Regions from separate parts of the Agarivorans sediminis genome, predicted to be linked through region 1. Evidence: predicted binding sites of a transcription regulator. Region 1 holds the regulator's gene; each other region holds the start of a gene.
What was found. Region 1 encodes sigma-54, which starts transcription at its own class of promoters, with help from an activator protein. Its sites were predicted from a motif close to GTTGGCACGNNNNTNGNNT; they were not measured.
Positions count from the first base shown of each region.

Region 2: a site for sigma-54 is predicted at 1,436-1,454, ahead of xdp1 (exosortase-dependent surface protein XDP1). Genes of this name have one in related genera too.
Region 3: a site for sigma-54 is predicted at 947-965, ahead of M0C34_RS12095 (LruC domain-containing protein). Genes of this name have one in related genera too.

Region 1 is NZ_CP096670.1:3,809,018-3,811,293, reverse strand. It holds gene ptsN (PTS IIA-like nitrogen regulatory protein PtsN) at 1-40, opposite strand, end outside; gene hpf (ribosome hibernation promoting factor) at 49-336, opposite strand; gene M0C34_RS17350 (RNA polymerase factor sigma-54) at 361-1,860, opposite strand; gene lptB (LPS export ABC transporter ATP-binding protein) at 1,911-2,276, opposite strand, start outside.
Region 2 is NZ_CP096670.1:3,353,902-3,356,177, reverse strand. It holds gene M0C34_RS15230 (lipocalin family protein) at 1-498, shown strand, start outside; gene M0C34_RS15225 (ferredoxin--NADP reductase) at 527-1,264, shown strand; gene xdp1 (exosortase-dependent surface protein XDP1) at 1,508-2,266, shown strand.
Region 3 is NZ_CP096670.1:2,675,035-2,677,310, reverse strand. It holds gene M0C34_RS12100 (sigma-54-dependent transcriptional regulator) at 1-724, shown strand, start outside; gene M0C34_RS12095 (LruC domain-containing protein) at 1,009-2,276, shown strand, end outside.

The sequences.
Region 1 (2,276 bases):
TAAGCGTACAGTCCAAATTTAGTACTTTATTTATTTGCATTACTTTGGCTAATGTCTGTTTAATTTTTCTTTGTGTTTAATAACTTGGCGGTCAAGTTTATCAATGAGGCTATCAATGGCGGCATACATATCAGAGTGCTCTGCAGTGGCAAACAGCTCTCCGCCATTAAGGTGCAAGGTAGCTTCGGCAATTTGATTGAGCTTTTCTACGTTGAGGATGACGTGAACATTGTTGATTTGTTCAAAACGTCGTTGCAGTTTGGCAAACTTAGTGTGGACATATTCTTTTAGTGATTCAGTAATTTCTACATGGTGTCCAGTAAGATTAATTTGCATATATCTTGTCCCCTTTTGTGGCCGTTATATAAGGCTTTTACGTTGGTTAGAAGGTGGAATCGCTAAAGACTCACGATATTTTGCTATCGTGCGCCTCGCCACCTTGATCCCCTGATCTGCCAAAATGTCAGCTATCTTGCTATCACTGAGTGGTTTGTTGGTATTTTCGGCAGCAACCAGTTTCTTAATGAGTGCGCGAATCGCGGTAGATGAGCATTCCCCACCTCCGTCTGTAGCCACGTGGCTAGAGAAAAAATACTTTAATTCGAAAATTCCGCGGGGAGTATGCATAAATTTTTGGGTTGTCACCCGAGAAATGGTCGATTCATGCATTTCTACTGCTTCAGCCACATCGTTCAACACCATTGGTTTCATTGCTTCAGCACCATATTCAAAAAATGCTTGTTGGTGGTGAACGATACAGTTGGATACTTTTAATAAGGTTTCGTTACGGCTCTCAATACTTTTTATGAACCATTTCGCTTCTTGTAGGTGGCTGCGAATGAATTGAGTATCGGTAGCATTTGACGTTTTGCTCAAAGACGCATAGTGAGAATTGACTCGTAGTTTAGGCATGGCATCCGGGTTTAATTCTACTACCCAGCGGCCCTGGCGTTTTATAACGGATACGTCGGGAATTACATACTGCGCTTGATTCGGTTCTACCGCATTGCCGGGGCGTGGCTCAAGGGTGTGGATTAAACGCATTACTTCGCGTAGCTGTTCTTCTTTGAGTTTGGTTTTGCGAGCTAATAAACGAAAATCCCGGTTGGCCAATACGTCGATATGATTTGATACGACCTCTCTGGCTTCTTTCAACCAAGGTGTTTCTTCAGCAAAACGACTTAATTGAATCATTAAACACTCTTGTAAGGAGCGAGCAGCAATGCCGACGGGGTCAAAATGTTGAATACGTTTTAGCACCGCTTCTACTTCGTCTAATTCTACATCTAGTGCGTTATTATCACTGGAGCGTAAGCCTTCAAGTAGTTGGTCACAGTCTTGAGTGAGGTAACCTGAGTTATCAACCGCATCAATAATCGCTAATGCGATGGCTTGATCTACTTCACTAAAGGGAGTTAAACGCATTTGCCACAATAGATGGTCTTGTAAGGAGTCGACGGTTTCGCCTTGAAACAACATGTCGTTGTCTTCGCCGCCACTAGCAGAGCCTGAACTCGCAGGGCCAGAACTGGCGCTATATATATCATCCCATGTTGAATCAACGGGTAGGTCTTCAGCAACCGTGTCTTGGGAAATGGCATCACCGGCTTCAATTTGGCTAGAGTCAACTTCAGGCTGGCTGTTTTCCGCCTCATCACTTCTTTCGTTGGCCGACTTTTCAACTGAGTCACTGTCGCTTGGCTGCGACTCATCCGCCTCAAGAAGTGGGTTACTTTCCAGTGCCTCTTGAATCTCTTGCTGTAAATCCAGCGTTGATAGCTGAAGTAAGCGTATGGCCTGTTGTAACTGAGGTGTCATGGTTAATTGCTGACCAAGACGCAACTGCAAAGATGCTTTCATTAATTACCGCTGTTCCTTCTTCTTATTATATTTTTCTAGATACACTTTAACTATAGCTTGAATTGCTCGCCGAGATAAACTCGTTTCACATGTTCATTTTCAAGTATCTCTTTGGGCTTCCCTGAGGCTATCAATTCGCCTTGGCTAACGATATAGGCATGCTCACAAACATCGAGGGTTTCTCTCACATTGTGATCGGTAATCAGTACTCCAAGGCCTCTATCGCGCAGGTGTTCGATAATTTTTTTAATATCAATCACTGAAATAGGATCTACTCCAGCGAAGGGTTCGTCAAGCAAAATAAACTTTGGTGCAGCTGCCAAGGCTCGTGCTATTTCTACTCGGCGACGTTCTCCACCCGACAAACTCATACCCAAATTTTTGCGAATATGGCCAATATGGAACTCTTCTAATAA
Region 2 (2,276 bases), 460 kb from region 1:
GCTTGTAGTGGTAAGCCCGAAGGTATCGAACCCGTCAGCAATTTTAATCTAGATCGTTATTTAGGGACGTGGTATGAAATTGCCCGTTTAGATCACTCTTTTGAACGTGGCTTAAGCCATGTATCTGCCAGTTATACGCTGCGGGGTGATAGCCAGGTTACGGTATTGAATAAGGGCTTTTCGGCCCAAGAAAATCAGTGGTTTGAAGCTGAAGGTATCGCCCACTTTGTTGAGACACCTGATATTGCACATCTTAAAGTTTCATTTTTTAGGCCTTTCTATGGTGCTTATGTGGTGTTCGTTTTAGATGAGCTTGACTATCAATATGCATTGGTAGCCGGCCCGAGTAGAGAGTATTTATGGTTGTTAGCTCGAACACCTGAAATAGAGCATCAAACGCTAAGTGATTTGCTTCAACAGGCTAAAGCGGCGGGATATGACACCAGTAAACTGATTTTTGTTGACCATCAAAGTGAAACCATCGCAGTACATGAATGATTTGACACCTTAGTGATTAGGAGCTTTTATGTGGACAGAGGGCAAGGTTATACAACGTATAGATTGGAACGAAGAGCTATTTAGCCTGCGTATCCAAGCTGATATTTCTCCATTTACCGCAGGCCAATTTATTAAGCTGTCTGAAATGCGCGACGGTAAGCGAGTTGCTCGAGCCTACTCTTTGGTAAATCCTCCCAATACTGACTACCTTGAAATACTGGCGATTAAAGTAGAGGAGGGGTTACTTTCACCTAATCTTCATTGTTTAGCTGTTGGCGACACGATTGAAGTATCCACGACTGCTGCTGGGTTTATGGTGTTAGATGAAGTGCCAGCAGGCAAACACTTATGGCTTATTGGTACTGGCACTGGCATTGGGCCTTATTTCTCTATGCTTGAAACCCCTCAGCCTTGGCAACGTTTTGACAAAATCATCTTGGTTTACGGTGTCAGACAGGCCAAAGATTTGGCTTACCAAACATTGGTGAATGATTACCTGCAGCGCTACTCGAAACAGTTTGTTTATCAGCCTATGGTCACGCGTGAAGATCATGCCGGTGGAATAAGAAGCCGAATCCCAGAGGCCATAGAAAATGGCCTATTAGAGCAGCAAGTTGGCCTAACATTAGATCCTACCACCTCGCAGGTGATCATGTGTGGCAACCCAGCAATGATCACCGATGCGCAAGCCATACTGGAGCAAAAGGGGCTAAGTAAAAACTTACGTCGTAAACCAGGCCAAATTACTGTTGAACGTTACTGGTAGTGTGATTATTGAACAGTAATGTTAGTATAAGCGAAACACTTTTAAGCGTATTTACGGGTTTTTAACAGCTAGGTGTTTTTAAAAGCTACGTTTTTTGTCAGTATTCTTTACAGTCAACGTTTTTTTTTGAATTGTTTGTTTTTAAGTTGTTGTATATAAAGGTTTATTTTTGTTGGCTTGATATTTGCTTTGTTAGCGGTAAGTTAATCTTTTTATCTACAGAATGCTAAATTTGGAGGCGTTGTGTTTAAACAAATTTTATTAGTAGCCAGCTGTGCCATATCTTTATCGGCTTTTTCAGCAGAGCAAGTCTGGGACTTTGATGATGGTGTATTGAGCGGTGGCAATTCAAACGGTTACGGTAACACGATGACCCTTGATGGCTTGAGCATTAAAGGTTGGTCTGATACACGTCGACCTAACGACTCGCAGATTCTTTCTACTAAGCTTACCTACGATGATCGTTGGGGTTTGATGTCTCAAAATAGAGATGAGGGCAACAGCACTCCTGGTCATTCAATTGACAGCTATGGCAACGATTTTGACATGGTATTGTTAACTTTTGACGAAGCGGTCAATTTAGCTGGGTTTACTCTGGGGTGGGCTCAAGAGGATTACGTAGATCGTAACAATCAAGGTTCAAGCCATGCTGATGTTTCTGTTTTAGCTTATTCGGGTGACAACGCACCAGCACTTCATAGGAAGACTTGGGCAGATTTAGCCGGTTTAGGTTGGACTACTGAAGCTGAAGTCAGCAATGCTGATGCTTATGCTTACCAATCAATTACTACTAGTGCTTCATCTAAGTACTGGTTAATTGGCGCTTATAATCCAATATTTGGCGACTTAAATTGGTCTAGTAACAATGATGGCTTCAAGTTAGCTGGAGTAAGTGGAAACTCTGTACAGCCTGCTACCAGTGTGCCCGAACCAGGAACCGTGCTGCTGTTTGCTGCAGGCCTGTTTGGCTTAGCCTTACGCAGTAAGAAGCGCCAAGCTTAAAATTAAACTT
Region 3 (2,276 bases), 1.1 Mb from region 1:
GGCCCATGGCGGTACCTTGTTCTTAGATGAAATCGGCGAAATGGACATGGATTTGCAAACCAAGCTGTTACGTTTTGTGCAAACGGGGCGTTTTCAAAAGGTGGGTGGAAGCCAAGAAGAGCAGGTGGATGTACGCTTTTTATGCGCCACAAACCGCGACCCATGGGAGGAAGTGCAAGCAGGGCGTTTTAGAGAAGATCTTTATTATCGTTTATACGTTGTGCCGATCCATCTTCCCCCTTTACGCGAGCGCGGTTTAGATGTGCCAGGCATCGCTCAAAAGTTCTTACGTCGTTATGCCAAAGAAGAGGGGAAACAGTTTCGTCGTTTTTCTAGTCTTACCGCCACCGTGATGAGCAATTATGATTGGCCCGGTAATGTACGCCAATTACAGAATGTTATTCGTAACATCTGCGTATTACATGATGGAAAAGAGGTATTGGCCAGCCAGCTTCCCCCTCCTCTTAATGTACTTGTACCCGAAGGTACCATTGGCAAAGATGGTCGCCATGCAGAAGAGTTAGAGGACCTAAGCAATAATGCGCAACTCACCGGGACTAGCCAATATCAAATCCAACCTTTATGGATCACTGAAAAAGAGGCGATAGAGCATGCCATTGATCATTGTGATGGCAATATCCCCAAAGCCGCTGAGTTATTAGATGTAAGCCCTTCAACCATTTATCGTAAAAAACAAGCTTGGGAAGAGGCTGAAGTCTCATAAGCCCTATGGCGAGTAATCATCTGTAAATAACGCCCTTTAATAGGGCTTTTTTGTAGGTCTAACATGGTTAGCGTTAGGCTGATGAGTATGGCTGGTTTTTACTTTAAGCCTTGCTCTTTTCGAGAATACCTCACTGTGTCATCACCTATTTGCAACTTGCGAATGGGCGCTTATTTCATTCTTTACCTATCTAATAATTCATAAAAATCATATGGTTATATTTTTGGCCTGGCTTTTGCTGAGTAGGTGTAATTGGCACTGTCCCCTAAACGATAGGATTGATTATGAAACTATGGAAACCACTGGCTTTTGCCGTTATCTGCTCGCCGTTGAGTAGTTACGGTGCTGCATTTTCAAGTTGCCCCACTCAAGCATTTTTAGTTCAACAAAATGTCGCTCAGTTATTTGGTGTAAACCTCGCCACTGGTTTTTATCAAACATTATCTACCGATATGGGCACCAGCGGTAAGCTAAATGCTATTGGTTTTAACCTACATGATGACTACTTATATGCCTGGAGTTATCAGCATGGAACCTTAGCAAGAATCGGTAACGACTACCAAGTAGAGCCCTTAGCATTAAACTGGAATGGCATTGATAGCAATGTGAACTTCTATGTGGGTGATGTGGCAGTAGACAATAATGCCCACTATCTCTATAGCAGTGGCTCTTCGCGTGGCTTATATCGTGTTCCGCTTGATGAAGGTGCTCCTGATTATCTTCAAATGGAGAGGGTGGTTGATGGTAGTACGTTAAATCTACGCATCTTCGACATGGCGTTCCATCCAGATAATGGGATGTTATATAGCGTAGATAACCGAGGCATATTATGGAAAGTGAATCCCAGTACAGGGGCCAGTGAAAACTTAGCCAATGTGGGGCAAACCGGCACCTTTGGCGCCGTATATTTCGATGTAGACGGTAACTTGTATATAAGCCGTAATAACGATGGGCTAGTATTTCAAATTGATATTGCTCAAGCCCAGCCCACGGCTGAACTGTATGCTCAGGGGCCAGCTTCAAGCAATAACGATGGCGCGCGTTGTGCCATTGCACCGATTGTTGCTGTTGACGATGCCACGATTGATTTTGGTGATGCGCCTGATAGTTTTGGCACGTCTTTAGCCAGCAATGGAGCGAGGCATCAATTGGTGGAAGGTGGTATTCGCTTAGGCAGCTACGTCGATGGTGAAGCTGATGCTTATGTTTACCCCAAAAGTGATGACAGCTCGCGGCTATTTGATGATGAAGATGGCATAGCTTTTGTGACTGATGTGCAAGTAGGCTTAGACTTTGTGATTCAAGTTGATAGCTCGGCCAGCGGTTACTTGAGCGCCTGGATTGACCTGAACGGTAACGGTGTATTTGATCTAGACGAACAGCTTATCACTGACCAAGCCGTCGTCGCTGGGGTTCAATCATTGTTAGTGACGGTGCCTGAAGGCTACGAAAGTGGAGACCGTTGGGCGCGTTTTCGAATTAGCTCGGCGGGTGGCAATGCCGCAACGGGCGGTGCACCTGACGGTGAAGTGGAAGATGTTCAGATATATGT